4 regions of the Thermosinus carboxydivorans Nor1 genome follow, and region 2 is predicted to be linked to each of the others. Evidence: riboswitches for the same ligand, from Rfam matches in the RefSeq annotation. Region 2 holds a riboswitch; each other region holds the start of a gene.
The links. A riboswitch is a leader RNA that binds a small molecule or an ion and turns the genes downstream of it on or off. The one in region 2 is predicted to bind cyclic di-GMP.
Positions count from the first base shown of each region.

Region 1 (7,852 bases), on a different contig from region 2:
AGTTCCTGAGCCAAACAGTGCTTGCGCCCGGCGGCGTTATCTAATAGTCAAAGTTTTTTCGGTAGGGTATATGGGTGCGAGAAATAGATATAGTAAAAATGCAACATAGAACGGGTGTAGGTAAAACAATGAAAAAGTTTCTCTTCATCTTAGCGGTTTTGCTGTTCATTACGGCCACATCAACAGCTTGGGCCAAGGCCATTCTTTATGTGCCAATAGACAACCGACCGGTTTCTTTAGCTTATCCGACAGATACTGTCAAAGCGGCCAATTTTGACATTCTGTCGCCACCAATCGAATATTTGGCAAGTGCTGGGCAAAGCGGCGATCCGGAAAGACTGTGGCAATGGTTAGAGAAAAATGCCAATAACGCTGACGCCATGGTTTTGTCGGCCGATTCGTTGATATATGGCGGATTAGTAGATTCGCGAACGCATGACTTTAGCAGCGTTGTACTCGAATGGCGGTTGCAGCGGTTCAATAAGCTTAAGGCAATAGCGCCGGACGCGCGCATTTATGTATTTACTACGATCATGCGAACACCCCGTGCCAGTAATGGCGGAGTTGAGCCTTTATATTACGCAACCTATGGCGGACAAATTTTTCAGCTGACCGCTCTGCAAGATAAAGCAGAGGTACAAGGCTTGACGGGCGAAGAACAAGCGATGTTGGAAACGGCGGCCAAAGCCGTTCCGCCAGAATTTCTCGCTGACTGGTTTAAGCGGCGGGGGAAAAATTATAAAGTAAACGCCGGCCTTATTAACCTGACGAAAGCGGGCAAAATCGACTTTTTGCTCGTTGGCCGCGATGATACTTCCCCATTTTCGCAGTCGCACAAGGAAAGCCGCCTGCTGGCCAAACTGGCTGAAGGCTTATCGGCTGACCAATACGCCTCGTTTCCTGGTGCCGATCAGCTGGGGATGGTGCTGCTTGCGCGCGCGTATAATGAATTAACCAACCAGAAGCCGATTGTAAAAATTGAATATGCCTTAGGGAAGGGACCGGCGACTCTTGCCAGTTATGAAGATCAGCCGATTGACCGCACAATTCTCGAACTTATCAAGGCGGCAGGTGCAGAGGTAGCCAATGGTCGGGTAAAACCGGACCTCCTTCTGGCGGTGAACACCCCGCTGACGGGAAATACGCCTGAGGCCGAAATATTCGATAATATTGCCATGCCTTCGCAAACTGTCAGCCAATTCGTCGACGCCATCGAACGCGGCATACAAGCCGGAACGCCTGTAGCAGTCGCCGATATCGCTTTTGCCAATGGCGCCGACAATTCTTTGCTGCACGAATTATTTGCCCGTGGTTTGCTCGACAAGCTCCACGCATACTCGGGCTGGAACACGGCGAGCAATACGCTGGGCTATGCCGTCGGCCAAGGCATGCTGGCCAGGGAAATGCCGCTTGACGAACGCAAACGGCTTCTAGCGATTCGCTATCTGGACGATTGGGCTTATCAGGCCAACCTGCGAAAAGAAATTTACCGAGAACTATTATATTCCCACCAAAGTTACTCGGAGTTCATCGGCGAGTTGGAACCGCAAATTGCTCAGGAAACGGAAAGGAGAATCCGCCAGTTTGCCCAGCAATATCTGTTAGCGCCGCCGGAGAAGATCCATATATCGTTTCCCTGGCATCGGATGTTTGAAATAAGTGTGGAAATCGATCCAAAACAGCCGGCAAACTAACACGCTGGTTTCATAGCCGGCTGCCTATATTTTATAGAAACTGCATTGAGCGATGGATGTCTTTTAAAAAACCCTACAATGTCTTGACACTATCTTACCGGGAAGCAGTCTTTAGTTTTTTGATTACTCGTGCTATAATTTTCATATAATTTGCCTGAGTTATCCTATGGGGGGTGGCGGATTGTACAGACTGTTGTGTCCAGATATGACGGTCAACACATTGCACGAGATTGATCTGAATGATCTGGAAAGGCTTGGTATTTGCGGCATTATTTTCGATTTGGACAATACCATTGTTCCGTGGAACAGTCTGGAAATGTGTCCGCGCATCACCGACTGGCTGAATGAAGTACAGGCTAGAGGATTTAAGGTCGCTATCGTGTCCAATAACTGGCAGAAAAGGGTTAAAGAGATTGCTCAGCGGTTTAACCTTCCCTTTGTTTCGCGCGCGTATAAACCCGCCAAAGCGGGTTTTCGCCGGGCTCTAGCTGTCTTAGGCGTTCAGCCCCACCAGGCGGCTGTGGTCGGTGACCAGTTGTTTACCGACATTTTGGGCGGCAACCGCCTTGGCCTTTATACCATTTGGGTGAAGCCGCTGACGACGAAGGAGTTTATCGGCACAAGAATCCATAGACAGTTCGAAAAACTTGCCGTACTGCTTTTACGGGCAAAAGGACTTATGAAATAAGAACAGGGTGATAAAATGCGCATTGCATTAGTACAGATGAAAGTAATCGCCGGCGCCGTCGCGGAAAATCGCCGCCGCGGGCTGGCGTTAGCCCAGGAAGGAGCAGCCCGGGCGGATGTTGTCGTCCTACCGGAGATTTGGACAACAGGGTATGCCCTGCGGGAAGTGGACAAGTGGGCCGAGGATGTTGAAGGTCTGACTATCAGTGAAATGTCAAATATTTCCAGGAAATATGGCGCTTATATCATCGCCGGCTCTATTCCATTACGAAAAAACGGAAAAGTTTATAACGGCGCGGTAGTAATAGGTCCGGACGGAAATGTTGCCGCCGAGTACCGAAAGATCCACCTCTTCAGTATGATGGGAGAAGAACGCTTTTTTGCCGCCGGTGATCGCCGGTGTACTTTTAATTTAAAGGGGGTCACTGCGGGCATTGCGATTTGCTATGACTTGCGATTCCCTGAACTGTTTCGGGTACTGGCGTTAGATGGAGCCCAAATTGTTTTTCTGCCGGCGGAATGGCCGACTGCCCGGGGCGAGCACTGGCATTTGTTAAGCCGTACCCGGGCTATCGAAAACCAGGTGTTTCTCTGCGTTGTCAATTGTGTTGGCGAGCACAAGGGGAATCCTTTCTACGGCCATTCGATGCTTATCGGGCCGTCAGGAGAGGTTTTGGCGGAAGGCGGAGAGGAAGAAACGATCCTATATGCCGAGGCCGACTTTGCGTTAGTCGCGAAGGCGCGGGAGAAAATGTCGGTCTGGCAGGACCGGCGGCCGGAGGTGTACTTATGATTACCGGCAAGACCAGACCCATTGCTCTCTTCGGCTGGCCGGTAGAGCATTCGTTGTCACCGGCGATGCAAAATGCTGCCTTCCGGTACCTGGGGCTGGATTATGTGTATTTACCCTTAGCGGTAAAACCTGACAATCTTGGCGCCGCTATCGCCGGATTGAAGGCCATGGGGTTTGCCGGAGCCAATGTTACCATTCCCCATAAAGTGGCAGTTATGGCGTATTTAGATGCCTTGGACGATACCGCTCGCATGGTTGGCGCCGTAAATACTATTATTATTGAAGACGGCCGGGCAACTGGCCATAATACTGATGCCGCCGCTTTTATTGCCGCTCTTGCGGCGGCTGGCGTTAAGCCAAACGGAAAAAGAGTCGTCCTGTTAGGGGCGGGCGGCGCCGCACGCGCCGTAGCCGCCGGGCTTATCCACCATGATGCGGCGCAAATTACCGTTGTGGCGCGTAGCGGCGACAAAGCGGCAACACTGGCGGCCTCTTTTGCCGCTAAGGATCCAATTATTTCTGCGGTGCCGTGGGCAACTGCGGAATTTAGTCGCCAGTTGGCGGAGTGTGATCTCTTGGTTAATTGCACCCCAGTAGGAATGTGGCCCAATAGTCATGAGATGCCTGATATTGACTGGGAGCAGCTCAATCCCGGGGCCGTTGTTTGCGACTTGATTTATAATCCGCAAGAAACGCGGCTGCTGCTTGAGGCCGCCAGGCGCGGGCACCAAACGGTATGCGGAGTTGGCATGCTGGTCGAGCAGGGCGCTTTGGCATTTACTTTGTGGACGGGCCACGAGGCGCCGCGGGAGATTATGGCCGGGATCTTAAAACAACGGTTACATGAATTAACAGTTCTTTGAAATATTGTAAACCCGTCTACTTCATTGCAGGATTTTTACCAATTTATTACGAATATATACGTAGTCAAAACAATACTGCAATGGGTGTGATGAAGTCCGGACAGTAATGTGGGCACTTAGTCCGGACCGAGCAAGTAGTGCAACCGACCAGATGCAAAATAACGTTTTTGCTGTTGGCGGTTGTTTTTCGTTTTTGGGGGCGGGCATGGTGAAAACACGGAAACGCTTGGGCGATTTGCTGCTTGAGGCGGGTCTCATAACGCCTGAACAGCTTGAAAAAGCCCTTAATGTGCAAAAAAAGACGGGGGAACGGCTGGGGAAAGTTCTGATCAACCTCGGGTATATAACTGAGGACAGTATGATAGAGGTCCTTGAATTCCAGCTGGGAGTTCCTCATATCGACTTGGGAAGCGTGCCGCCCGATCCGGAGGCAGCGGCGACTATTCCGGCTTCTCTGGCGGAGCGCTACCAAGTAATACCAATTAAAAAAGAGGGCCGCAAACTGACGCTAGCCATGGTAGACCCTACCAACTTTTACGCTATTGACGATGTCCGTATGGTTTCCGGCTGTGAAGTCGAGCCGGTTATTGCCGCGGAGAAGGAAATCATCCGGGCGATCAACGAAACTTACGGTGTAAAAGAACTGGTGGAAAAAGCGGTTAACAAGCTGCGGCCGGAAGATACCAGCAATATTGTCGAAGTTACTACATCTGATGACGCGCCGGTAGTCAGCATCGTCAATTCTCTCATTAGCCAGGCCGTTAAGGAGCGGGCCAGTGATATCCATATAGAGCCGCAGGATAAGCACTTGCGGGTGCGCTTCCGGGTGGACGGCGTTTTGCGGGAAGTGGTCACCTTTCCCCGTCATGTTCACGCGGCGATTGTCTCAAGGATAAAAATCATGAGCGAAATGGACATTGCCGAAAAACGCGTGCCCCAGGACGGACGAATTAAAGTCCAGGAAGCAGGCCGCGATATTGATATTCGTGTATCTACTCTCCCTACTATTCTGGGCGAAAAAGTGGTAATGCGCCTATTGGATAAACGGGCAGTTGTTCTTGATATTAACAAGCTAGGATTTTCCCCGGAGAATCTTAAACGGTACCGGCAAATATACTCCCAGTCCTACGGTATGATCCTTATTACCGGGCCTACCGGCTCAGGGAAGACGACTACCCTATATTCTACTTTGACGGAAATAAATTCACCCGGCAAAAACATTATTACGGTCGAAGACCCTGTGGAATACCGCCTTGACGGGATCAATCAGGTGCAGGTCAATTATAAAGCAGGCTTAACCTTTGCCAGCGGGTTGCGGTCAATACTGCGCCAAGACCCCAACATTGTCATGGTGGGGGAAATCCGCGACGCCGAGACAGCGGATATTGCCATTAGGGCCGCCTTAACCGGTCATTTGGTTTTTACCACCCTCCATACCAACGATGCGCCGGGGGCGATAACCCGGTTGATCGATATGGGCGTCGAACCCTTTTTAGTGGCTTCATCTGTTTTAGGCGTCGTGGCCCAGCGGCTGGTGCGGGTCATTTGTCCGGACTGCAAGAAGCCATACACTCCGGAGGCCGAAGCGCCGGAACGATTGTTTCTTGGGCATTTGTCCGCTCAGGACATTACGCTATACCGTGGCGTTGGCTGCCCACGCTGCAGTCATACCGGGTATCGTGGCCGAGTAGCTATTCACGAAGTGATGAAAGTTAGCCCGAGGTTGCGGGAACTTATCAATCGGCGAACGTCCAGCGACGAGCTGGCAGCAGTCGCCAAGCAGGAAGGCATGCGTACCATGCGGCAGGACGGCGTTGACAAGGCTTTAGCGGGAATAACGACGATAGAAGAGGTTATGCGTGTTGCCTATACTGGTGAATATGGGGGCTAACTAAATGACAGTGGAAGAGTTATTACGGGAAGCGGTGCTGCGTCAGGCTTCCGATCTACATATTACGGTAGGGGCGCCGCCGGTTCTGCGCATTCACGGCAGTCTGGTTCTAACAGATTCTTCACCTCTTACTGCTGATGCAACTGAGAAACTTTTTAATTCTATAGCTACGGCGGAGCAGCAAGCCAAATTCCGCGAACAGGGAGAAGTTGATTTTTCCTATGCGATCCCGGGATTTAGCCGTTTCCGCGTGAACGCTTTCCGGCAACGCGGCTTTACGGCCATAGCCGTCCGGGTTGTTGCCGAGAAAGTACCTACCCTTGATGAATTGGGCCACCCGGAAGTAATAAAGACGCTGGCCCGTAAGCCGCGCGGGCTGGTGCTGGTAACCGGTCCGACAGGAAGCGGCAAGTCAACAACGCTAGCGGCTATGATTGATCTCATTAACAGCGAGCGGTCGTGTCACATCATCACATTGGAAGACCCGATCGAATATTTGCACCAGCATAAAAAGTGCATTGTCAATCAGCGAGAAATAAACACCGACACCCGTTCGTTCGCCAATGCGCTGCGGGCGGCCCTGCGGGAGGACCCGGACGTCATACTGGTGGGCGAGATGCGCGATGCCGAGACTATCGGGATTGCCATTACTGCCGCTGAGACCGGGCACCTGGTGTTTGCCACCCTGCATACTGGCGATGCCGCCCAAACCATTGACCGGATTATCGATGTCTTTCCACCTTATCAGCAACAGCAAATCAGGGTGCAGCTTTCCCTAACCCTCCAGGGGATTATTGCCCAGCAGCTCCTGCCCCGTCAGGACGGAAGGGGCCGGGTGGCCGCCTTGGAAGTGCTGGTGGCTACGCCGGCAGTGCGCAACCTTATCCGCGAAGGCAAAACCCATCAACTTCTCTCGGTTATCCAAACCGGCGGCAAGGTGGGGATGCAGACCATGGACATGGCGCTGCGTGACTTGTACCGGCGCGGCCTTATCAGCAGGGAAGATGCCCTGGCGCGGGCAATGGACCAGGAAATGTTTCTGAAGCTGATCAATGGATAATCATTTCAGCGTTTACAGAATATGATACGGTAGACGCTCTTGACAGGAGTGGAACAGGTGGCCAAACCGTTTGAATATAAGGCCAAAGACCGTACTGGCCAGGTGGTGACAGGTACTATTTTGGCCGAAAACGAGGCTGCCGTCGCGGCGTATATTCGTGGCCAAGGATATTATGTAACTCAAATTAAAGAAAAAAAGGAACCGTTTTCTTTTCATAGCCTTATAAATATGGTAAGGCGGGTAACCGTTAAAGACCTCGCCGTGTTTTGCCGTCAGTTCGCCACAATGATAGATGCGGGGCTCCCGCTCCTCAATTGTTTGAGTATCTTGATCGATCAGACGTACAACCCAAAGCTTAAATCGGCCGTCCAAGACGTCTACCGCAAGGTCCAGGAAGGGGAAACTTTATCCCGGGCGCTGGGCAATCATCCTCAGGTCTTTCCGGTCATCATGGTGAGCATGGTGGAAGCGGGCGAACTGGGCGGCGTCCTGGACGAGGTCTTGAACCGCCTGGCCGTACATTTCGAGAAAGAACACAAACTCAACGAGAAAGTCAAGTCGGCGCTTGTCTATCCGGCAGTAGTCATTGCCATGGCCGCTTTATCGGTAACTTTTATTTTAACTTTTGTTTTTCCCACTTTTATGACTTTATTTAACAACTTGAAAGTTGAGCTGCCGCTGCTGACGCGGGTACTGCTGGGTGTCAGCCATTTCCTCCGCAATTACTGGCCGGGTGTCTTTGGCGTCGCCGCCGCCGGTATTTACGGCGTAGCCCTTCTAGCGCGGCAGCCCCGCGTCCGACCGGTTATTGACCAGGTAGCACTTCGTTTGCCGGTTTTTGGGATGTTGCTGCGAAAAATTGCT
Region 1 covers NZ_AAWL01000006.1:64,231-72,082, reverse strand. The annotation lists gene TCARDRAFT_RS06125 (DUF4127 family protein) at 129-1,694, shown strand; gene TCARDRAFT_RS06120 (YqeG family HAD IIIA-type phosphatase) at 1,876-2,382, shown strand; gene TCARDRAFT_RS15475 (carbon-nitrogen family hydrolase) at 2,398-3,174, shown strand; gene TCARDRAFT_RS06110 (shikimate dehydrogenase) at 3,171-4,037, shown strand; cyclic di-GMP riboswitch class II at 4,112-4,195, shown strand; gene gspE (type II secretion system ATPase GspE) at 4,243-5,928, shown strand; gene TCARDRAFT_RS06100 (type IV pilus twitching motility protein PilT) at 5,933-6,988, shown strand; gene TCARDRAFT_RS06095 (type II secretion system F family protein) at 7,046-7,852, shown strand, end outside.
Region 1: it holds a riboswitch for cyclic di-GMP, as region 2 does, so the genes downstream of both, gspE (type II secretion system ATPase GspE) here and TCARDRAFT_RS01850 (methyl-accepting chemotaxis protein) in region 2, are expected to answer to the same signal.

Region 2 (7,852 bases):
TTTTGTTGATAGGTCACCGGTACGTCTAGAACTTTAGCCAGACGTACAATAGGAATAACCTGGCCTCTATACAAAATGGCCTCACGGTTTTGGACAGTTTTAATTTCTTCCGGCTTAATACTGATGGTGCTGTCAATTGAGCCCAGGGGGATGGCATAAATTTCATCGTGAACTTGTACTAATAGTGCCTGAATAATCGCCAGGGTAAGCGGCAGCCGGATTTTAAACTTGCTTCCCTCATTGATTTTGGTTTCTACATCTACTATTCCCCCCAACGACTCAATCTTTGTTTTCACGGCATCCATGCCGACCCCCCGGCCGGATATGTCAGTGACGTTTTCAGCAGTCGAAAACCCTGGCTGGAAAATTAAGCGGATTGCCTCGCTATTATCCATTTTGTCTGCTTCGTTTTGGGTGATAAGTCCCTTTTGGACCGCTTTTTGCTTAACAATTTCAGGGTTAATACCTCTTCCATCGTCTTCCACAATAATGATTACATTATTGCCCTCATGGCGAGCGATCAGGCGGATTTCGCCAACAAGATTTTTTCCTTTTTCTTGCCGTTCTGCTGAACTTTCTATGCCATGATCAATCGCATTGCGTAAGAGATGAACCAACGGATCGCCTATTTCGTCTATGACTGTACGGTCAAGTTCGGTTTCTTCACCTTGGATAATCAGGTTGATTTCTTTGTTTAATTCTCGCGACAAGTCGCGCACCATTCGCGGGAAACGATTAAACACCTGCCCGACAGGAACCATGCGTACCTTCATGACTACTGCCTGGAGGTCGGTAGTGACGCGATCCATTTGTTCAATTGTTTCGATTAAATCGGCCAACCGATGCGTCTGGCCGATTTGCTCCAGCCTGGTTTTATTAATGACCAGTTCACCCACAAGATTAAGGAGGGTATCAAATTTTTCAATATCTACTCTGACTGTCTGCGTGCCTTTGATTTTAGTGTTGGCAGTGTTGGGTGTTTGCGGCGGGACTTGTTTATCTTTTTTATCGTTTTCTGGTTTGAGGCTGTGGTCACTGTTTTTTTTGCTTTGGTTACAATCGGCCGCTTCGGGCAGCGGGCAAGGGCGCACCGTCACACTGGCAATTTCCGCGATGTTCAAAATCACTTGTTTGATTTTTTCCGGTTCGTCATCGCTGATAAGTGCTACGTGAAAGCTTAGGTCAAAGTTTTCTTGTTCTAGTTCCTCGACCGTGGGAACACTTTTAAGTATGTCACCTAGTTCATCTAAAGCTTTTATTACTAGATAAGCACGGGCTGATTTTAGCAAGCAGTCTTCCCGCAGCTGGATTTGGACTTCATACACCTGCCGTCCTTGTGCTTTGGCCATTTTAATCGCCATGATTTCCGCATCATTAAAATTCAGTCCGAAGGCCGTATCATCTTTCGAATTTTTGCCAATGCTTTCAAAGGAGCTTTCGCCTTTGGCCAGCTGGCGCAATTGACCCACTAAGCCAGCAATATCTATTTTGCTATCGCTACCGGTAGCGGCATGTTCGATTAGCTGTTCCAGCGTATCAATGCATTTAAACAAGTTATCAATGATTTCGTTGGTAACTTTTAAATCAGCCTTGCGCAATAAATCAAGAATATTTTCCATTTCATGGGTCAGTTCGGCAATAACCGCAAAGCCCATCGTAGCGGACATGCCTTTGATAGTATGGGCACTCCGGAATATTTCATCAAGGATGGATAAGTTACTGGGATTGTTTTCCAGGTTTAATAAACAGTGATTTAAAGTTTGCAGGTGTTCGCGTGACTCAGCCAAAAACATTTCTAAGTATTGGCTGGTATTCATTTAATTTGCCTCCTGAAAACAATTCATTTTTTCAAAAAGGCCCTGGTCTTATGCTAGGGCCTTAATATTTATATATCTAGGCGTTAAACTTTGAACCGCTCGACTTGCTCGTCCAGCCGTTTGGCCACCTCGAGCACCTGCTGAGCGCCGGCGGCAATCTCCTGGGTCGAAGCAGTAAGCTCTTCGGCCGATGCGGCAATCTCTTCGGAAGCGGCCGAGGTCTCTTCTGATACGGCGCTAACGCTAAAGACGCGGTCCAATACCGCGTCTTTAGCTTTGACCGTTTTGTCCATTTCCTGGTAGGCGGCGGCAATCATGGGGGCAATTGCTGCAACCGAAGCTAAGATGTCGTCGAACGACCGCACAGTATTTTTGACATTTTCAATTTGGTTGGTCACTTGGTCCTGGGTTACCTTGGCCGTTGCCACCACCTCGCCAGTTTCGGCGCCGATGGTGTCCAGCAATTGTTTGATTTGGTCGGCTGAAGCGCGCGACTGTTCGGCGAGTTTGCGCACTTCCTCGGCCACCACGGCAAAGCCGCGGCCGGCTTCGCCCGCCCGCGCCGCTTCAATGGCGGCATTGAGGGCCAAAAGGTTGGTCTGGTCGGCGATGCCGGTAATTACGCCCATAATTTCCCCAATCTGGCCGACTGATTTGTCCAGGCTAGCAAGTTTCTCCGCAGGGCCACACACCCTGCCAGCACGACCAGCCCGAAAAATACGGTCATCCTTGTTAGCAGGCTTTGTATGTTTATTCGCAGGTATTTCATAAACATCTCCTTCCCCTCAAAAAATTGACGCCATATTCCACCTCTTTCCATATACCTCATACCTTTATCCCCTCCTTTTTCAAAATAAAAAGTCCTTCTATGTCTAAGGGCATAGAAGGATCCGGTGCAATCATGCAACCGGCTGCCATAGAATAATTTCTATTCCTTAGGCCCTTGGCTTTGCGTCCCTGCCTTTCGACAGGTTTGCCCTTGGATAATTGCTATTGCGATTAACTGTTAAATTGTAAATTTAGCTATAATAATAAAATAATTGTTAATTAATTTATATTATAACACAATTTGTCAATTTTTGTTTTGATTTTTTGCTATAGCCTGTCTGCACAGAGGGCTAATAGGGCTAGGCGCTGGAACAGGCAACTCATCGCCGTGGTGGGCGACCGACCGACAGGCGACTGCCAGAAAGAGCGGACGCTTTACAGTTAGCTACTGACGGGTTGGTCGGAACAACCGTAGGGCTGGTGCTGATTGCGGCAAGCGGGGTTATTTTTGCGATATTCGCGCGGGGTAAGGCCGGTATTGCGATGGAATAAAGCGCTCAGATACTGTTGGCTGGCAAACCCGGTCTGCTCGGCTATCTGGGCGATGCTGAGGTCAGGACGGCTGATCAATAGGTCTTTGGCGATTTTTAGGCGAAGGTTTATAAGGTATTGGGAAAAGGAATAGCCGACCTCGGCTTTGAAGCGGCGGCTGAGGTATGAAGGATTGACATGTACCGTGGCCGCTATATTGGTTAGGGAAAGACGTTCAGCGTAACGGTTCTCCAAAATTGTCAATACTTTAGTTATGAGCGGGGAATAAACAGGCTTGGTGTTTTTTGGGGGCAAATATCTGCTGAGAATGGTATTTAGTTCATCTGCGGAGATGGGTTTGATGAGAAGATCGGCAGCGCCGATTTTGATCGCCGCGTGGGCGATGGCAAAGTCCTGGTGGGCGGTAACGATGACGATATCCTTTACTCGACCCGACTGGCGAAGCTTTCCGGCTACGATCAGGTCGGACTGGGCCGGAAGATTGATGTTCAGAAACGCTAGCTCAAAATAATTGGTTGTCGTCAGGTTTATGGCTGCCGAACCGTTACCGGCAGTAAATAGGCGCCAGTGGGGGCAGACAGACTGGATAAGAAGTTTCTGCTGTTCAAGCTCCAGCGGGTCATCGTTCACCAACAGTACATTCATGTTATCACCGCCTTGTAACATGATTGCTGTCAGCGAGCACAAATAACCAGCAGACTGATGCAGGCTGCTCAGCTAAACTCCGGGAGCAGAAATGTCTGGTTGCCAACCAACTGGGTAATTTCTTTTATGGTCGCCTGCCGGTGGTCGCCAGAATACAGCTGAGGGCAAAATCTGGGGGCGGATAGTACACGTGCATCTATGCCCGGCTGGTGAATAAATGCCCAGACCATAATGACGTTGTTAGCACTCAGAATTAGTGAGTGCTAACAAATTTTTATTTAAAATATTTTATTTACTCTTTACTTAGAAAATCAATAACAAATTTTTGGCAGAGTAAAGAGGATCAAGTACTGGTTTGCTTTTCAAGTTAGCAAAATTTTGTCGAAATAGTAAAGATTCTACGTGGAAATAGTAACCAAAACTTAAAAACAAGTAAAAAAAATGAAAGAAATATCAGCGGTAACTTTAATATAATTTTTTCGTCTAAAATATCTCAAATTTTTTTAGCTTTATCCTGTCAACCATTAGCAACCAACGCCTCTTGTCAGGTTAGGTTGCAAGCTGGCTTGGTGGCGAGAGTGGCGGGAGGGAACTTTTTTTGTCAGCTAGTCCCTATATTATGCTAAAAATCGATACCCGCACCGGCAATGTCTGTTATGCCGAAGGACCGGGGCTTAAGGTTCTGGGTTGTCAAGCCGGAGAATTAGTAGGGCGGCCTTGGAATGAATTGCTCGCGTCCTTTTCGACCAAGGTGGGGACTGGTATAAAAGTTTATGGCGTGCCGCAGCTGACGGGCAAGGAGCCGGCGGAACTTACGCAGCGGTTGATGTATATCCAGCTGCCGAGGGCGGCGCCAAGCCGGGGGAAAACGACCGGCGTACGTATTCCGGGTAAGCGGGAATTGAAAAAAGAGTGGGAGATGCTGACCCGGCAGGCCCCACTGGCAATGCTGTTATGGGATATAGGCTGCCTGCACCAGGTTGCTCGTATCTTTGGGCCGGAGGCCAAAAAAAAGGCCATGAAGCATGTAAGCAAACAGGTGGGCAGCCTAGTCGACGAGGCGCATCGCCTGTTTAAATTACGTGATACCGAGTTTTTGTTTATAATAACCGGACAAGCTGCTAACCAGGCGGAGGTTGGGCAATTATTCGCGCGACTTATTGAAAATACCGGTCAGCCCCTGAAAGTTGGCGACTACAATCTGAGCATGACGATTAATGCCGGGCTGGTCCGGTACCCTGACGACGGCACCGATCTTGAAGAACTAATCAAAAAAGGCGGACAGGCTATTCTTAAGGCGCAAAGCAGCGGACACAATACGTGGACGACCTATGACCAGACAATGAAACTGGATTTGACACAAGAGATGGCCCTGGTAGCTGATCTTCGCGAAGCAATTTTAACTGATAAGCTTGAGTTGTATTACCAGCCGCAGGTGCAAATTGCTACCGGCCAAGTGACCGGGGTTGAAGCGCTGTTACGCTGGAAGCACCCGGTGTATGGGGAGATACCGCCGGCTTGCTTTGTTCTGCTGGCGGAACGGTCCGGCCTTGCCAACCGGCTAACCGAATGGGTGCTTGAACATGCTTGTCGGCAGGGGAAAAAATGGCTGGATGCCGGGGTGAAATTTGGCCGGATAGCCGTAAATATTTCGGCGAACTGTTTTGCAGGAGGATGGTTAAATAAGGCGGTAAGAAGGGTACTTGCTGCTACCGGGCTTGAGCCACAATTTTTGGAATTGGAAATTACCGAAAATATTGAGATTGTCAGCACAGCCGTGGTGCGGGACATGCTGGCGGAGTTGCGCCGCAGCGGGATAACGATTGCATTCGATGATTTTGGCATCGGCTATTCATCATTTAAATATATAAAACTGTTTCCTCTGGACACGGTCAAAATTGACAGGTTATTTGTCGCTGATGTAACCCACGATGTCAGCAGTTACGCTATAGTCCAGACAGTTATAAGACTGGCGGCTGACTTGGGATTGAGCACTGTAGCCGAGGGGGTGGAAACGGTAGAACAGCTCACGCTTTTGCAAGCAGCCGGGTGCGATAAATACCAGGGCTATTTGTTAAGTCCGCCTGTGCCTGCTCGCGATGTTGTTGCTTTGCTCTGTCGCCATAGCAGGTAATGAATTTAGTCGTTGTAAAAAGACTATTAACAAGCAGGGTAAAAGGAGTAATACTGGGAAATGTCTCAATTATCTAAGGTTTTTGCGGGCTATTTTGCGCTAAGTTATTTGCTGGCTGCGCTGCTGCCGGTTGGCATATTGCTGGCGACCGGTCACCAGAGTATTATCACGACGGGGCTAGTGATAGTGACGCTTGGTTGTGCGGCAGCCGGGACGGTAGTTTCGCTGTGGCTGATCGGCCGACTAGTCCTTAGACCGGTAAATGAGCTGGTCGGCCGGGCCGAACAGATTACCAAGGGAGATTTGACCCAGGAGATCGCCGTACAGGCAACTGGCGAAATACAGGTGCTGGCTGACAGTATAAATGTTATGACCAAGTTTTTGCGGGACTTGGTCACTAAGATCCAGGAAGCGTCTCAAAAAGTTTATGACGCCAGTGCAATGGCGCAAACCAACAGCCAACAGCTGGCTCAGGCCGCTAATCAGATTGCGGCAATGGTGCAGCAGACATCGACGGCAGTGCAGGAACAAGCTCAGAATGTCCAGGACCTGGCCGAAATCAGCAATAAGATAATGGCCAATGCCAATGAGATCGCCACGGCCTGCCATGCTTCAGCCAACAATGCCCAGGCGGCAATGGAAAAGGCCCAAAACGGCGTGGCGGCGGTTGAAAATATTAATACTAAAGTACTGGCGACCCGGGAGACTCTTAAACAGGTCAACAGCCAGGTGCTCGAGATGCGGGAAAGATCAGAGGAGATCGGGCGGATTGCCGGCATGGTGAGCAGCATTGCCGGCCAGACTAACCTCCTTGCGCTTAACGCCGCCATCGAGGCTGCCCGGGCGGGCGAGCACGGCCGCGGGTTTGCGGTAGTGGCGGAGGAGGTCAGAAAGCTGGCCGAAGACAGTCGGCAGGCGGCCGGCGAGATCGCGAAAATAGTCAGTGAGAGTACCAAGGTTACCCAGGAAGTTATTGAACTCATTCCGAAAAGTTTGCAGGAAATTAATGAAAGTGTTGACATGGTAAATAATGCCAGAGAAGCGCTAGGGACAATAAATTCTGCGTCAGGTGAAATTGCTGCCGCTACCGAGGAGATCTTGGCGACGGTCGAGAATTTGTCGTCAGACCTAAAGACCGTTAGCGATAAGACCAATGCTTTGTCAGCAACCGCTCAGCAGATTGCGGCCGGCGCGGAGGAAGGCGGCGCGGCCGTTGAAGAGCAGACTGCCACTACGCAGCAGATAAGTAATGCGGCTGGAGTCACTTTGGGGATTGTTGACGAGCTACAGTCTCTGGTAAAACAGTTCCGGATAAAATAGCGACAGCGCCGCGATGCATTATTGACGAATTTGTGTTCAGCTAAGGTCTGGCCAAACAAATTGGGGATCTATCATCAGGGCCTCCGGCTTACGGCTGGGGGTTTTGTTATGCATAATTTAGTATAGGCATATATTATGTGCCTATTTTGAAAGGCCATTAGAGGAGGGTTAAGTAGCAGATGGCCAAGGTTCGTATTTTGGTGGTTGATGATTCGCCGTTTATTCATAAAGCTGTCGCTAGGTTTTTTGAAAATGATGAAAAATTTGAGATTGTCGGGTCAGCCTATAATGGCAAAGAAGGTAGTGCAATGTATTTTGAACTTAAGCCAGATGTTGTCATTATGGACATAGTCATGCCAATTATGGATGGGCTGGCCGCTGCTCAAGAAATTTTGAGTAAAGATAGCCAGGCCAGAATTATCATTCAAAGTGGGATGCAGGATGATGAACTGGTTAAAAAAGCTAGACAAATGGGGATTAAAGAGTTTATTCTCAAACCAGTCAAAGAAGGTGAATTGAAAAAAATTATCAGTGCACTCGTGTATAACCGATAGCTAGAAGGAAGTGAGCTATTTGGCTCAGTCGAAAAAAGATATATGGACAGCTTGTTTGCCAA
Region 2 covers NZ_AAWL01000002.1:54,890-62,741, reverse strand. The annotation lists gene TCARDRAFT_RS01855 (chemotaxis protein CheA) at 1-1,817, opposite strand, end outside; partial or broken gene TCARDRAFT_RS01850 (methyl-accepting chemotaxis protein) at 1,901-2,461, opposite strand; cyclic di-GMP riboswitch class I at 2,717-2,805, opposite strand; gene TCARDRAFT_RS01840 (response regulator transcription factor) at 3,027-3,782, opposite strand; gene TCARDRAFT_RS01835 (putative bifunctional diguanylate cyclase/phosphodiesterase) at 4,381-5,916, shown strand; gene TCARDRAFT_RS01830 (methyl-accepting chemotaxis protein) at 5,977-7,236, shown strand; gene TCARDRAFT_RS01825 (response regulator transcription factor) at 7,416-7,790, shown strand; gene TCARDRAFT_RS01820 (hypothetical protein) at 7,810-7,852, shown strand, end outside.

Region 3 (7,852 bases), on a different contig from region 2:
GACGAAATAAGAAAGGAGAACGTTACCCCCAGCGGCACTCCCGACTCAAGAAAACCGATAAATAACGGCACCGCCGAGCAAGAGCAGAAGGGCGTAACTATCCCTAGCAGCGCGGCGGAGATGTTACCGAAAAATTCCCGCTTATGGCTGAGAATTTGTCGTGTTCGCTCCGGTGAAAAGTAGGTGCGGATAATCGCCACGACGAAAACAATCACGGCCAGCATGAAGAAAATTTTCATGGTGTCGTAGATGAAAAAATTAGCGGCATCAGCCAGCTTGCTGCCAGGCGCCAGTTGAAAAACCTGGTACGTGAGGTAATCAGCGATGTACTGGAACATAAACGAAACACCTCTTTTTTTATTATATTTTTTGTATTTATATATTTAAATATGTTTTTATTATAATAAAACACTTTTTTCCCGTCAATATCTTTTAGTTTGCCAAAAATAATTTTGGCAATGTATTTCCTAGTATTTTATAATATAATAGAATTATAAAAAAATCATATAGAAAGGAGGTTTGACTATGTCTGAGCGGCAAAAACTTTTTTTGATTATTATAGTCTTTCTGGCAGCCTACTTTATGCCGACCGAGCACCCACGGGTGCAAAGCGCCATACTGGAAGCATTCGCCATGCTGCATGAATATGCCCGAGAGCACGTCTTACTATGCCTCGTCCCTGCTTTCTTCATTGCCGGCGCCGTATCCGTCTTCGTCCGACAGGACGCCGTCATGCGTTATCTAGGTGCGGGGGCGAATAAACTTCTTGCCTACAGCGTGGCTTCCGTCTCCGGTACGATATTAGCCGTATGCTCCTGTACGGTCCTGCCGTTGTTCGCCGGCATCTATACCCGCGGCGCGGGGATCGGTCCAGCCACGGCTTTCCTCTATTCCGGTCCGGCCATCAATATCCTGGCCATTGTCATGACCGCCCGCATCCTTGGCCTGGAACTTGGCGTGGCTCGCACCATCGGCGCTATTGCCTTTTCAGTGATCATCGGCTTGGCCATGGCCTTTATCTATCGAGAAGAAGAAAAAGCAAAAGAAGAAAACTTCGTAATGCCTGACGAAACAAACCTTTCCCGTAAATTATGGCAAGAAATTGTTTACTTCGCTACGATGGTCGCTTTTCTCGTTTTCGCCAACTGGGGCCGCCCCTTGGAAACAACCGGTTTCTGGGCCACCGTGTATGCATATAAGTGGTGGCTGGCCGGCGTGAGTTTAGCCGGTGTTTTGTTCACTGTCAGCAGTTGGTTTAAAGCGGAAGAGCGCCACGAATGGTACGGCAGCGCCTGGTTCTTCGCCAAACAAATTCTACCGCTCCTTTTAGGAGGCGTGCTGTTTGCGGGCCTGCTCCTCGGCCGGCCGGGCACCGATGCCGGCCTGATTCCGGACGAATACGTGAAGACCTTGGTCGGCGGCAACAGCTTAGGAGCTAACTTGTTTGCCAGTATAATGGGGGCACTGATGTATTTTGCCACCCTGACCGAAGTGCCCATTATCCAGGGTCTCCTCGGCTCTGGCATGGGTAAAGGTCCGGCCCTGGCCCTGCTGCTCGCTGGCCCGGCCCTGAGTCTGCCCAGCATGCTGGTAATCCGGCAAATCATGGGTACCCAAAAAACGCTTGTTTATGTATCATTAGTAGTAGTCATGTCTACCATTACAGGCATGATTTATGGGGCTCTATTCTAAAAAATCAAGAGGTGATAATTTTTATGAAAATCGAAATCCTGGGAACCGGCTGCGCCAAATGCACTAACCTTTTCGAAAATGCGCAAAAGGCTGTTGACATGCTCGGCCTGGACGCCACCGTCACTAAAGTCACTGACATTAAAGCCATTATGTCCTATGGCGTCATGATGACGCCCGCCTTAGTGGTGGACGGCGTAGTAAAAGTAGCTGGTAAACTGCTCTCCCCCGAGGAAATTGCCAAACTTTTAAAATAAAATAGAGAGGAGAAAATTTATGGCGGAAACTTGTTCTTGTTCGGCAGCCCCGACCTTATTTTTCCCCTGTTCGGGCGGTTCAAACGTAGGTCAACTGGCTAACGACATCTCGCGGCAGCTCGCCATGGAAGGCCATGGCAAACACTTCTGTTTAGCCGGCATCGGCGCTCATATCAGCGGCATGGTTGCTTCGGCCAAAGCCGGTAGCAAAATTGTCGCCATTGATGGTTGCCCCTTGAAGTGCGCGGCAAAAACGTTAGCGGAAGCCAATGTCCCCGTTACCCATAGCATTGTCCTCACTGACTGGGGCGTAGAAAAAACGTACAACCTCTTCCCAGAGTCAGAACTCGTACAAAAGAACAAAGAACGACTTCTCGCCATTATTGACTAACATGAAAAGACGCTGCCGGGGCAGCGTCTTTTCATGTTAGTAGCAGTTTGAAGTTTTTAAATCCGAAAGACACTGACAGACTGCTGCAACTCTTGAGCCAACCTGGCAAGCGCCTGGCTAGCGGATGCGATTTCTTCCGCCGATGCCAGCTGTTCTTGGGTCGCCGCCGACACGGTCTGCGATTCTGCTGCCGTCATTTTGCTCAACTCGTCAAGATGCGCAACCGCCCCAACAATCTGCTGACTGCCGGCTGCGAGCCGGTCAATAGCCGCGGTGATTTCTTTGATTTGGCCGGAAACCTCGGTTACCAAACTAACAATTTCGCGGAAGGCCTGGCCGGCGGTATTGACGACTTCCGTCCCCGTCCTGACGGCCCGAGTCCCGCTTTCCATAGCCATAACGGCTTTCGCCGTCTCACCCTGGATCTCACCAATCAGGGCAGCAATCTGTTTGGCCGCTTCCTGCGCCTGTTCGGCCAATTTTCTTATTTCCTCGGCCACAACGGCAAAACCACGCCCCGCTTCTCCGGCGCGAGCCGCCTCAATGGCGGCATTTAAGGCCAGCAGATTTGTCTGGCTGGCAATGCCGGCGATGGTATCCACGATTTGACCAATCTGGTCGGACCGGTTGCCAAGACTGGCAACAGCCTGGGCAGAAGCGGCTACGGTCTGCTCAATCTGCGCCATCTGGCCAACTGCCTGGTCTACCAGGTTGCTGCCATTTTGGGCTTTGCCGGCAGCCTGGTCCGATTGAAGTGCAACCTGCTTGGCATTAACCGCCACCTGCTGAATACTTGCCGACATCTCTTGCAACACCGCCGAAGTGTTCTCCAGTTCAGCAAGTTGCCTTTCAGCGTCTTTGGCCACATCAGTGATGGACGCGGCTACCTGGCCGGCTGCCTGGGTAGACTGGTCAGCGCTGGCCGTCAGTTCTTCACTTGAGGCGGCTAAATGCTCGGCATTGGCATTTATCCTCATTACCAGCTCTTTTAGCCGGTCAGTCATGATGTTAAAGGCTTCTGCCAACTGGGCAATTTCATCACGCCCGCTTACCGGCAGCTGCTGCGTAAAATCCCCTTGGGCAACAGCGCGGGTAAATTCCACTACCTGGCCGATTGGCCGGGCTATCGACCGCGCAATTACCACGGCAGCGGCAACAATAAACAGTATTACCGCCACCACCATCGCGCCTGATACCACGATATGGCGGCGAGCGTCGGCCAATGCCTCGTCTTGCGGCAACTGAATGATTACGCCCCACCCTGTGCTGGGCACATAAGCGTAACCAGCTAGTTTCTTTTCATTTTCAAACTCATAGGCGACAAAGCCGGTTGTCCTCGCCATCGCCCTTTGTACCGGCAGCAAGTCGCTGACATTCTTAAGATTTATGACAAAGTCCTTTTTAGGATGGACTATCAGCCGGCCAGTATTGTCGGTAACAAACGTATACCCTGTTTCGCCCGGCTTAATCTTCTGGGTTTTAGCATCAAGCGCCCCCAAATCGACGGTAGCGCAAAGCGCTCCCACCACCTCGCCTTGGGCATTTTTCACCGGTACGCCAATTATCACCGTTGGGCGCCCGGTCAATTTGGAAATAAGAGCGTCACTGATCGCGACTGGCGCACCCTTCATTATTGCCTGGAAATAAGCCCTGTCGGCAATATTGACAGGCTCGCCCGCATCGCGGGCGATCTGGCGTCCGGTCGTATCGGCCACATAAACATTGGTAAAATCAGTATATTGCTGTTTAACCAGCTTTAACATCGGAACTTGTTGCGCTGGATCCATGCTCATAATTTGCGGGGTCTGACTTATTAGCCGCAAAGCATCAGTCCATGACTGAACCATGCTTTCAAATTCACCGGCCAAAACTGCCGCCATTCGCTGATTATCCTGATATGTACTCTGCACATCTTTCTGATAAGTCTGATAGAAACTAATTCCGCTTAGAACTACCAACGGCGCCAGCGCAACCACAACGAAAGTCAATAGTAGTTTAGTCTTCATCGTGAACCGGGAAAGCAGTTTTGTCATTTTGCCGTCTCCTTTCCTGTTTATGGCGAAATAAAAAAGGCAGACAAATGCTGCCTAAATACAATCAGTTAACTCCTGTTAACCGGCAGCTGGCAATCATAGACACGAAGTCCTTAGACCCTTTAGCTTTGCGTCCCCGCCTTTCGACGGGTTTGCCCAATATTCAGCATGAAAAGTTATGCCGTCTTTCATGTTATAACATAGCTGCACCGTCGGTCAAGTCCAGTAAAGTTCATAATATTAATTATGTAAAAATATATGGCTCCAAACTAATTGAAGCCAATTTAAAAATTCTCAAATACTGCCAATAGGCGGCGTATTGTCGTATTTTATTTTAAGTGTTTCAAAAGACTCTGGCTATGGCTGATCTGCTGGCTTAACGTCTCTTCCACCAGGTTGATGACTTCTAGTACGGAGGGATAAAGGATACGATAAATTACTTTTGTGCCTTCCTTGCGAGAGCCGATAAGACCCTGTTTCTTGAGAATGCTTAAATGCTGCGACAAATTGGATTGCTCAATATCTATCTCGGCCGATAAATCACATACGCACCGTTCACCGGGGCCCAGCATCTTCAAAATTCTGATCCGGGCCGGATGGGCAAGAGATTTGAGAAAATCGGCTGTCATTTTTGTCACTAGTTCTTCCATATACCCACCTTAGTTTTTCTTATTATATAAAATAAATATAAATATTCTACCCAATCCCTGTCAATGGCCTACTGTCAGGCCTTATTGCCTCCGCTATCGGCTGCCTGCATCAACGAATGAGTCTCTATTTGGGCCAAATGATCCCGGACAAAGTTTAACCACAACCTGGCGGCATGCGAAAGATAACGCCGTTTGTTCCAGATGATCGACATTTGGAGAAACAGCTGCGGATCGGCTAGCGGAACCGAAACAATGGTTTTAGGGTCCAGTTGCTCGCAAATTTTACTGGGTAAGAGAGCAATACCAAGATTGGCAGCCACGATTTGGGTCATCAACTCCCGTTGCGATGTTTCGAAAATAATTTTTGGCTGAAACCCGGCGAGCCGGCAGCGGTCGACAATTGCGTCATGGAGACTAAAGTCTTTACGGTATAAGACAAACGCCTCATCGGCAAGGAGGGCGAAATCTACTTCCGGGTATTGGCTTAAGGGATGGCTAGGATGCATGATGACCCACAAAGGATCTTGGGTAAATTCAATTACTTCATAGTTTTCGTTATTGCTTGGACAGCAAATGACCCCAATATCCAGCGACCCGTCCTGAATACCAAGTTCAACTTTTTTGGAACCATACTCAAACAGGACAATATCAATATTAGGATATTTCTGCCGAAATTGGCCGAGCAGCTCGGCAAAGGCCGTAGCCCCCGTTATTGGCGGTAAACCAATACTGACTTTGCCTTTTTCCAGCTTCGCCATACTTTCGAATTCTGTAGTAATATTTTGGAATAGCGACACTATATGTTGCGCCTGGGAAAACAATATTTCGCCGGCATCGGTCAATTGGACGTATTTTGAATTGCGGTTAAATAGGGCTACCCCGAGTTCATTTTCCAAGTCCTTAATCATTTTGCTGATTGTCGACTGCGAGACATAAGTAATTTGAGCCGCCTTGCTAAAGCTTTTGTGGCGGGCAACCTCCACAAAATATTCCAAATGGCGTATATCCATAATTCCTCCCCCCCTTCTTATCTTACCATTTATTTTATCAATAACAAACATCCGGATTATCGATTCTATTTATCCATAAAAAAGCAGGCCGCATTTTAAGCTGCAGCCTGCAAACGCAAAAATATTGCTGGGCTTTTTACCCGTCTAGTTCGGATTTATCAAGCGTACTTCATCAATACACCTTTTAATTGGTCGGCAATCCGTTTACAATGATCCAGGGCATCCTCTAACAGTTCCAGTATTTCTTTCCACTTGATGATGTCAATAGGATCTACGTTACCGACAAAAAGCCGTGCGACTTCCTCGCGATAGATATGATCGCCCTTTACTTCCATTTCAGCGATATTTTTCATGTGATCCAATATTTTTTCCCGATTATTTTTTATATTGGCAAGTAAATCGAAGGCGGCAACCAATTCATCGGCACACAATACGAGCAGCTTACCAAGCTCGATAGCGCCGTCGGTTGGTCTGCCGACGCGATAAAGGGACATGCGCTCTACAATTTCCTCGACATAATCGACAACATCGTCCAATTGATTGGTTAGAGCGAAAATATCCTCCCGGTCCATGGGTGTAATAAAACTCCGGTATAAAGTGTCCAGGATTTCATCGTTAAGCTCGTCGGCATCATGCTCTAAATCATAAAGCTGTTTCACCTTTTCCTCCCGAATTTCCGGATCCGTCAACGCGTCATGGAGAATATAGGTGCTCTTTTGGGTTAGTCTAGCGCTTTCAGAAAACAAGATAAAGAATTTATTTTTTTTCGGTAGTAAAGCCAACATGCAGCACCCCCATTCAAAACTCAAGGTTAAGTTTCCCCGCCTCCCCTATCCCTGCGCGGCGCGGCAACATTATCATTGCGCAAGTTGTTGCATCCGGCGACCAATAATAATATAAATTGATAGCGCCAGTAATGCCGGGACTACCGTCCATAAATACATGGCCTTATAGCCAAATGCCTGGGATACCAATCCCCATAATACCGAGCTGAAGCCAATACCGAGATCAAAACCGATAAAAAAAGTAGCGTTGGCTGCCCCCCGCCGGTTAGGTGGCGCCTTGAGGACCGACATAGCTTGCAACCCAGGCTGCACCGCGCCAAAGCCGATGCCATACACGATGCCGGCCGCTAAAAACCAGGCAAAACTGTTGGCCAGGTAGAGCAAGAACATGGCTACCATAATCAAAACAACCCCGGGGATAACGACAATATCAAAACCACGCCGGTCAGCAAGCCGCCCGGACAGCGGCCGGGCTACCGCCAAAGCGATGGCATAAACGGTAAAAAAGGGACCAATGTTGTCTATCCCTTGCTGGGCAGCATAAAGCGCCAAAAAGGATACAACCGCGCCATAGGTCATGGTAACGAAGAAAATCACCAGCGCCGGCCGCAGCGCCGCTTTTTCCAGTAGGAACGTTTTGGCTTTAGCGGCGTTAATGTGCCGGTAACCAATACTAAGGGCCAAACCAGCCGCTATTGCCACAATAAAAGCGGAGGCCAAAAATAATACGGTAAAACTGAAATGACTGGTTAAGTAGAGGCCTAACGCTGGGGCAAAGGCCATCGCCACCGTCGTAGTTAAACCAAAATACCCCATCCCCTCCCCCAGCCTGGCTTTGGGAATAATATCGGCCGCCACCGTGCTGGCGGCTGTACTGGTAGCGCCCCAGCCAAAGCCGTGAATAAAGCGAATTAACAACAGGACCCCCAACGAAGGCGCCCAGATATAAGCCAGCACCGCGCTGATAAAGACCACCAGTCCGGCCAGAAAAATGCCCTTACGGCCGTAGTAGTCCAGTGCCTGTCCCGCCACTGGCC
Region 3 covers NZ_AAWL01000008.1:66,680-74,531, reverse strand. The annotation lists gene TCARDRAFT_RS07435 (permease) at 1-338, opposite strand, end outside; gene TCARDRAFT_RS07430 (permease) at 526-1,692, shown strand; gene TCARDRAFT_RS07425 (thioredoxin family protein) at 1,716-1,946, shown strand; gene TCARDRAFT_RS07420 (putative zinc-binding protein) at 1,966-2,337, shown strand; gene TCARDRAFT_RS07415 (methyl-accepting chemotaxis protein) at 2,394-4,370, opposite strand; cyclic di-GMP riboswitch class I at 4,452-4,537, opposite strand; gene TCARDRAFT_RS07405 (ArsR/SmtB family transcription factor) at 4,700-5,020, opposite strand; gene TCARDRAFT_RS07400 (LysR family transcriptional regulator) at 5,095-6,030, opposite strand; gene TCARDRAFT_RS07395 (DUF47 domain-containing protein) at 6,189-6,815, opposite strand; gene TCARDRAFT_RS07390 (MFS transporter) at 6,888-7,852, opposite strand, start outside.
Region 3: it holds a riboswitch for cyclic di-GMP, as region 2 does, so the genes downstream of both, TCARDRAFT_RS07415 (methyl-accepting chemotaxis protein) here and TCARDRAFT_RS01850 (methyl-accepting chemotaxis protein) in region 2, are expected to answer to the same signal.

Region 4 (7,852 bases), on a different contig from region 2:
AGGCGCTTTTATATGCTATCAACGGCGGCCGCGATGAGCTAACCGGCGAGCAGGTGGGGCCGGTCCTGCCGCTGCCGCAGGGTGAATATCTCGACTACGACGAGGTGCGGCAAAACTTTTCGCGTGTCCTTGCCTGGCTGGCCGGCCTGTATGTCAATACCATGAACCTTATTCACTATATGCACGATAAATATGCCTACGAAAGCGCGCAGATGGCGCTGCATGACACGGAAGTGGAGCGGTTGATGGCCTTCGGCGCGGCCGGCTTGTCGGTGGTGGCTGACGGTTTGAGCGCCATCCGGTACGGCAAAGTGAAAGCCGTGCGCGACGACCGCGGCCTGGCGGTAGATTTTGTCATTAGCGGCGACTATCCCTGTTTTGGCAACGACGACGACCGGGTGGATGCCATCGCCGCCGAGATCTGTCGCGAATTTATCGACAGGCTGAAGGAACATGCCGCCTATCGGGGCGCTGAGCATACCCTGTCGATCCTTACCATTACCTCTAATGTCGTTTATGGCCAGAAAACGGGGACAACACCTGACGGCCGCCAAGCCGGTGAGCCTTTCGCCCCCGGCGCCAATCCCATGCACGGGCGCGACCGCCGCGGGGCGCTGGCCGCTATCCGGTCGATTACCAAACTATCGTATGACGACTGCCGGGACGGTATTTCGTATACTTTCTCTGTCTTGCCTCCCGCCTTAGGCAAAACGGCGGCCGCGCGGCGGGATAACTTGGCAGGCATCCTCGACGCCTATGCCGCGCAGGGAGGACATCATATTAATATCAATGCCTTGGACCGCCGTGTTCTGGAGGACGCTATGGCCCATCCCGAAAATTATCCCCATCTCACCATCCGCGTCTCGGGGTATGCCGTTCACTTTACGAAACTGTCGCCCCGGCAGCAGCGCGAAGTGCTGGAGCGCACCTTCTATGAACGGTTGTAAGGAGGTAGTCATGCCGACCGGCATCTGCCATTCCTGTGAACCATGCGGCGCCGTCGACGGACAGGGTATCCGCTATGTCCTGTTTCTCGCCGGCTGCGCCTTGCGCTGTAAATTCTGTCATAACCCCGATACATGGCAGCCGACCGGCCGGCCGGTCACCGTTGACGCGGTGCTGTCCGACCTGGCCCGGTATGAGGCGTTTTACCGCTTTTCCGGGGGCGGGGTGACGGTGAGCGGCGGCGAGCCGCTCTTGCAGGCCGACTTTATAGCCGCTCTGTTTCGCGCCTGCCGCAAGCAAGGTATTCATACCACGCTGGATACAGCCGGTTTTGCGGCGCCGGCCAAGCTGGCGCAGGTGCTGCCCTATACCGACGCCGTCTTGTTCAGTATTAAGACGGCCATCCCGGACAAGCATGTGTGGCTTACCGGGAGGCCGCCGGGACCAATTCTGGAAAATTTGCGCGTTGCCACCGCCCGCGTACCGGTGACGGTGCGGTATGTCGTCATCCCCGGTTTAACCGACGGGGCGGCTGATTTAACGGCGTTGGCCGCCTTGCTGCATGGCCTGCCGCGGCTCGTCGCCGTGGAACTTTTGCCCTATCATACCCTTGGCCGGGCCAAATGGGAGGGCCTTGGTCGCCGCTATCCTTTGGACGGCATCGCGGGCGCCCGGCGCGAGCATATGCTTGCCGTGCAGGCAGCCTTAACAGCGCAAGGAATTAAGGTAATCGAGGCAGAATACTAACAGGAAATTATATTGGCCGGAGGTATGCATGCTTTCCCAATTATTGCTCGGTTTATCCACCTTTATTACGGGAATCGTCCTGGTGGCTATCGGCACCGATTTCGGCCGCATTATTAACGTCACCGTCGGCGTTATCGCCGGGTCGGTGTTTATTCTCCTTGGCATGGCCCGCCTGAAATACGTCTGGGTCAACTGGCGGCACAGGGAGAGATAGAAACCTTGCCAATACCCGCCCGAATGGTCTAAAATATATAGGTTACAGCGAGCATGGAAAGTGGAGGGGAACCGCGGAGGCGCGGAGAGAGATAATTTTTGCTTTAGCGCGATGAATATCGCGCCTCTGTGTCCTCCGTGGTTGAATAACGGTTTTCATGCTTTGTGGTGCCAATTTATTGGCATGATTATCTTTGCAGTAAGGTGGAGTTTACATGAGCACCAATTTGGAAGTAGGTATTGTTGGGCTGCCCAACGTGGGCAAGAGCACTTTGTTCAACGCCATTACCAAGGCAGGGGCGGAAGCGGCCAATTACCCCTTTTGCACCATTGAACCCAACGTGGGTGTGGTGGAAGTGCCGGACGAGCGGCTGTGGACGCTGGCCGAGATGTATAAGCCGCGCAAGACAACACCAACCGCCATGCGGTTTGTCGACATCGCCGGTCTGGTCAAGGGTGCATCCCAGGGTGAGGGGCTTGGCAACAAGTTTTTGTCCCACATCCGTCAGGTCGATGCCGTGGCTCAGGTGGTACGCTGCTTTGCCGATGCCAACATCACCCATGTCGAAGGAGCGCTTGACCCCTTGCGCGATATTGAGATTATCAACACCGAGCTGTGCCTTGCCGACCTGGAGACGGTGGCAAAACGATTTGAGCGCACACAAAAAATGGCCAAAGCCGGTGATAAAAAAGCCCAGAGCGAGTTTGCCGTCCTTGAGCGCCTGCGGACCGGGCTGGGTGAGGGCCAGCCGGCGCGACGGCTGGGCTTAAGCGAAGAAGAACAGGCGTTGGTGCGCGATCTCAACTTGCTCACCCTCAAACCGGTGCTATTTGTCGCCAATGTTAGCGAAGACGATGTAGCCGCTCCGGACGCCAACCCCTATGTGCAGGCGGTTAAACAGTATGCCGCCGGGGAAGGGGCAGAGGTGATCGCCGTTTCGGCCAAACTCGAGGCGGAAATTGCCGAGCTGCCCGACGAGGAAGCCAAACAGTTTCTGGTCGAGCTGGGCCTTGCCGAGTCGGGGTTGGACAAGCTCATTAAGGCCGGGTATAAGCTGCTGGGCCTTATCACCTTTTTCACCGCCGGCGAACAGGAAGTGCGGGCGTGGACCATCCGGCAGGGCACCAAGGCGCCGCAGGCGGCCGGCAAAATTCATAGCGATATCGAGCGCGGCTTTATCCGGGCCGAGGTAGTGTCTTATACCGACCTCATGGCCGCTGGCAGCTACGGCGCGGCCCGAGAAAAGGGCCTCATCCGCCTGGAAGGTAAAGACTACGTGATGCAGGACGGCGACGTGGTCTATTTCCGGTTCAACGTGTAAGAGGTGCAAAACCGCCATTTCCCGGGCAATATTTCGCCTGAATTTCCAATTTCAGACGGTGAAAGACCAGACCTCCTGCAGCAGCTTTAAGGCTGCGAACAGGAGGTCTTTGTCATATAATACCGTCCGAAACTCAGGCGGAGGTTCTGCAGTGGGCAATTGGCTAGCCAATCGCCCGGTGAGCAGTTTACCGGCGCTGCAGGCTGTCAAGGGCCAGGTGGCGACCGGGTCGGGCTCCGGTTGGGACAAAATTCCCAAAAATGGGACTTATTGCCCAAAAAAGGACTTGTCAAGGCCTGGAAGCTATAGTATGATAAAACAAAAGAGGTAGGTTTTCGACATATTTCGATATACATAAGTTGGGCAAACCCGGCGAAAGCCGGGGACGCAAAGCCATGGGTCTAAGGACATTGGGTGTCTATGATCGCCAGGTTGCCAATTAGCATTAGAGCTAATTGTTTGTATATTATGCAATGATGAAGCGATTATAAGCTGGTTGGCAGGCGGACAGCCTGCATTTTTGCTGTTTTTCGCGGACAACCTGGTTTCATTGCTTTCGCTATTATTTGGCGTATAAATTTTGCCGGGAGGGAAGCGCAATGGCCGGAACAGGCGGAAACGGCGGCTTAGAGACGGCAGGCAACATTGCCGAACGCGATATTTATGATGAGGACGGCGTCTTGCTGGTGGCCAAAGGCAAAGAAATAACGCCGCAGGTCTATCGGCGGCTGCTCGAGCGCAAAGTGGCACTCGAGCGAAGGGGGACCGAAATTACGTCCCCCCCCCCCCCCCGCGCATGCAAACGCACGATGATGGACTAGTAGTTGCTGCAGTCACTAGGCTAACTGAAACTATACACGGGTTGGACCAGGACTTGATCGCGGCCGCGGCGGCGCGGGTAGGAGCGTTTCTCGAAACCGCCCGCCACAGCGTTTGGGGCGTACACTTGGGCGCGCTGGTCGGGTATGCCGGCTGGGTTTATTCCCATTCTTTGAATGTGGCGCTCTTGGCGATAATGATTGGCGAAAGACTGGGGCTGGACAGGCAGGCTGGTCAGGCGCTCGGGCTTGGCGCGCTGCTCCATGACATAGGCATGGTGCTGGTGCCGCCGGAAGTTCTCAACCGACCTGGCCGGCTGCGGGCCGAGGAGTGGCTGCTGGTAAGGCAGCATCCCCGCGTCGGCTGCGACATGCTCAGACCGCTGGCGATGGAAGACTCGGTCTTGACAATTATTGCCCAGCATCATGAGCGCTACGATGGCAGCGGGTATCCGGCCGGGATACGGGGAAGCGAGATCAGCTTGCTGGCCGGTATCGTGGCAATTGCCGATGCCTTTGACGCCGTGACGTCGGAGCGGAGCTATCGACTCAGGCTGGAACCACGCCAGGCCTTTGCACTGATAAAAAAGGAGCAGCACCTGTTTTTGCCGGAAGCGGTGGCGGGGCTGGAGAGAGTCCTGCCACCTGCCTGGCATAGTGCGTCAGGCGGGCAAGAAGAATAGGTATAAATAATTTATAGAGAGGAGCGAGAGAAAGCGATGTTGCCGGAATGCGACAGACAAGCGCCTGACGCGGAGTGGGCAGTATGGACATGGCATCTTGACGATGATGTGTTCGTTTTCGGATCAGGCTGCAGCCTGGTTGGCGGAGAAATCTTGCGCGCCGACCTGCTGGCGCTGCTGCCGCCGCCCGAGGCGGCGCGGCTCAATGAGCATCTGGATGCTGCCGCTGATGGCGGCAGCATCAATATTGCCTTTACCGCCGCCGGCCGCCGCTGGCGGCTGCGGGGACAGGCCGCGCCGCCAGCGGCGGCCGGCAGCAGAATGGTTACCGGAATTATTGAGGCCACGGCGGCGGACGACAAGCTGGGGGAAAGCGATGCGGCCGGGGCGCCGGCCGAACGCCAGGCGGCGGTAAATAGCTGGCTGGCAGTTGTGAACAATGCGCTGACCGATTTGGTAAAAGATGCGGTGCTAACCGTTATACTCACAATGGTTCTGGAGGCCGCCGCCAATATTTTTCGGGCCAGCGGCGGGCAGTTCATTCTCTGCGGTCCGGACGGGCCGAAGGTGGTGGCGGCAGCCGACGTGGCCGCCGGCGTCCAACCGGAACCCAGTCTGGTGGAGCAAGTGTGCCAGAGCGGCTCAATCCGGTTTGATTGCGGTGGCGACGGCGGCGGGGTAACGGTTGGCATTCCGGTCTTTGACACGGCTGTTAATGTACACGGCATAATTGTCTTTTATGATTGCAAACTTCAACATGGTGAAAAAAGCGAGGCTATTTACCTCATGGGCCAATTGGCAGCGCTGGTCGCGTTGATTATGAAAAAGGTGCAGCTGCAGGCGCAGTTGGAACAGGCGCAGGCTAAGTGCCACCAGGCGGAAGCCGAGCTGCAGCAGCAACAGCGGCTGGTGGCGACGGTGTTTGAAAGCCTGCCGGGCTATGCTTTTTACCGCGATGTTGACGGCCGCTATCTTCTTGTCAACCAGCAGTTTGCCGCGGCGCTGGGTCTGCGGCCGGACGAAGTGATCGGGCGGACTATTTATGAACTGCATGAGCCGGCGCGGGCGCAGCGGTATGCCGCCGAGGACAAGCAACTGATTGACGGCGAGCTGTCGGTATGGGCCGACGAGGAGTTGATTGCCAGCGGCGGCCGCAAGCTCATCGTGTATATGCAGAAAGTGCCGGTGCGGGACGAAGCTGGCAGGGTGACCGGCATTATCGGCCTGGCGGTGGACATTACCGAACATAAGCAGTTGGAAGTGAAGCTGACCGAGGCGCTGGCCGCAGCGGAAGCGGCTAATCAGGCCAAGGACCAGTTTCTGGCCGCCATGTCGCATGAGTTGCGCACGCCGCTCAATGCCATCATGGGGTTTTCCGAAGTCTTGCTGGACCAGCATTTCGGGCCCCTTAACGATAAACAGCAGGTCTATGTTAACGATATTCTAGACAGCGCGCGGCATTTATTGGAAATCATCAATGACGTGCTCGACCTGGCCAAACTTAATGCAGGGAAAACCAACTTCTATCCCGAAACGGTCGATATTGCGAAGCTGCTGCGCCAGACGCTGGGCATCATTAAAGACCGGGCGGCGGCCAAAAACATTGCGGTGGAACTGGCGGTGGACGCCGGCGTCCCGCCACAAGTCCAGGTGGATGTCCGCCGGTTCAAGCAGATCATGTACAACCTATTGTCCAATGCCGTAAAGTTCACGCCGGATGGCGGCGCTATCAAAGTGGAATGCCGCGATGCCGGCGAGTGGTTGGAAATAAGCGTGGAAGATACAGGCATCGGTATCGCCGCCACGCATGCCGAACACATTTTTGAACCGTTTTACCAGGTAAGCGGCAACCTGACGGCCAAGACACCTGGCACCGGCCTGGGACTGGCGATCACCCGCCAGCTTGTCGAGCTGCACGGCGGCCGTATCTGGCTTGAACGCAGCGAGCCGGGCCAGGGAAGCCGGTTTACTTTCGTGTTGCCGGTCAGGCAGGACGGCGGCGAGTGTGGGGTGATAGTTCGTGAACGCTAAAGCGAAAATCCTGGTAATCGAAGATGACGCGCGCAGCGCCCGCCTGATGGAAGCCCTCCTTATGCCGGCCGGCTACGAAGTGCAGACAGTCGGCAGCGGTGCCGAAGGGCTGGCGGCAATAGAGACGTTTAAACCCCATTTGGTTCTCCTCGACATCATGCTGCCGGACATCGACGGGTTCGAAGTGCTGCGCCGGCTGAAGGCCGAACCGGCCGGGCAGGCCGTGCCGGTAGTGATGGTAACCGCCCTGGCGGATGCCAAGAGCCGGGCCCGCGGGTTTGAGCTGGGGGCGGATGATTTTATTATCAAGCCGGTCGAGAAAATCGAGTTGTATGCCCGGGTGCGGTCGCTGCTGCGCATTAAGGCGTATTATGACCAGCTGCAGGAGCAAAACCAGCGACTGGCTGCCGAGGTCGCCGAACGCACCCGCGAGCTGGAGCAGGCGCTGGAACAGGTGAGACATGCGTCGCTTGAAACTATTTACCGGTTGTGCCGGGCGGCCGAGTACCGCGATGAAGACACCGGCCAGCACCTGCGGCGCATCAGCCACTATGTCGCCGCGATCGCGCGGCAGCTCGGCCTTGATGCTAAGACCTGCGACCTGCTGCATCACGCCGCGCCGCTGCATGATGTCGGCAAAATCGCCATTCCCGACCATATCCTGCAGAAACCCGGGCCGCTTAATGAATACGAGCGGCAGCTGATGCAGCAGCACACCGTCATCGGCGCCCGCATCCTGGAAGGGTCGGAACTGGAGCTGATTGAGACCGGGCGGATTATCGCCTTGTCCCACCACGAGCGGTGGGACGGCGCGGGTTATCCCTATGGTCTGGCCGGCGAGGCCATTCCCCTGGCCGGGCGCATTGTTGCCGTCGCTGATGTTTTTGACGCCTTGCGGCAGCGGCGGCCCTACAAGCAGCCGCTGCCGCTCGAGCAGGTGCTGGTCATCATGCGGCAGGAGCGGGGCCGGCATTTTGACCCGGCAGTAGTGGACGCATTTTTGGCCATATTGCCGGAAATTCGCGAGATTGAAGGGCGTTACAGCGAACTGTTGCCGGATGACCGGCTGGCATGAACCCCTGCCGCAATGACG
Region 4 covers NZ_AAWL01000017.1:7,066-14,917, reverse strand. The annotation lists gene pflB (formate C-acetyltransferase) at 1-947, shown strand, start outside; gene pflA (pyruvate formate-lyase-activating protein) at 934-1,692, shown strand; gene TCARDRAFT_RS10710 (hypothetical protein) at 1,721-1,906, shown strand; gene ychF (redox-regulated ATPase YchF) at 2,121-3,227, shown strand; cyclic di-GMP riboswitch class I at 3,580-3,667, shown strand; gene TCARDRAFT_RS10695 (hypothetical protein) at 3,827-4,048, shown strand; gene TCARDRAFT_RS14685 (HD-GYP domain-containing protein) at 4,102-4,728, shown strand; gene TCARDRAFT_RS14680 (sensor histidine kinase) at 4,765-6,759, shown strand; gene TCARDRAFT_RS10680 (HD domain-containing phosphohydrolase) at 6,749-7,834, shown strand.
Region 4: it holds a riboswitch for cyclic di-GMP, as region 2 does, so the genes downstream of both, TCARDRAFT_RS10695 (hypothetical protein) here and TCARDRAFT_RS01850 (methyl-accepting chemotaxis protein) in region 2, are expected to answer to the same signal.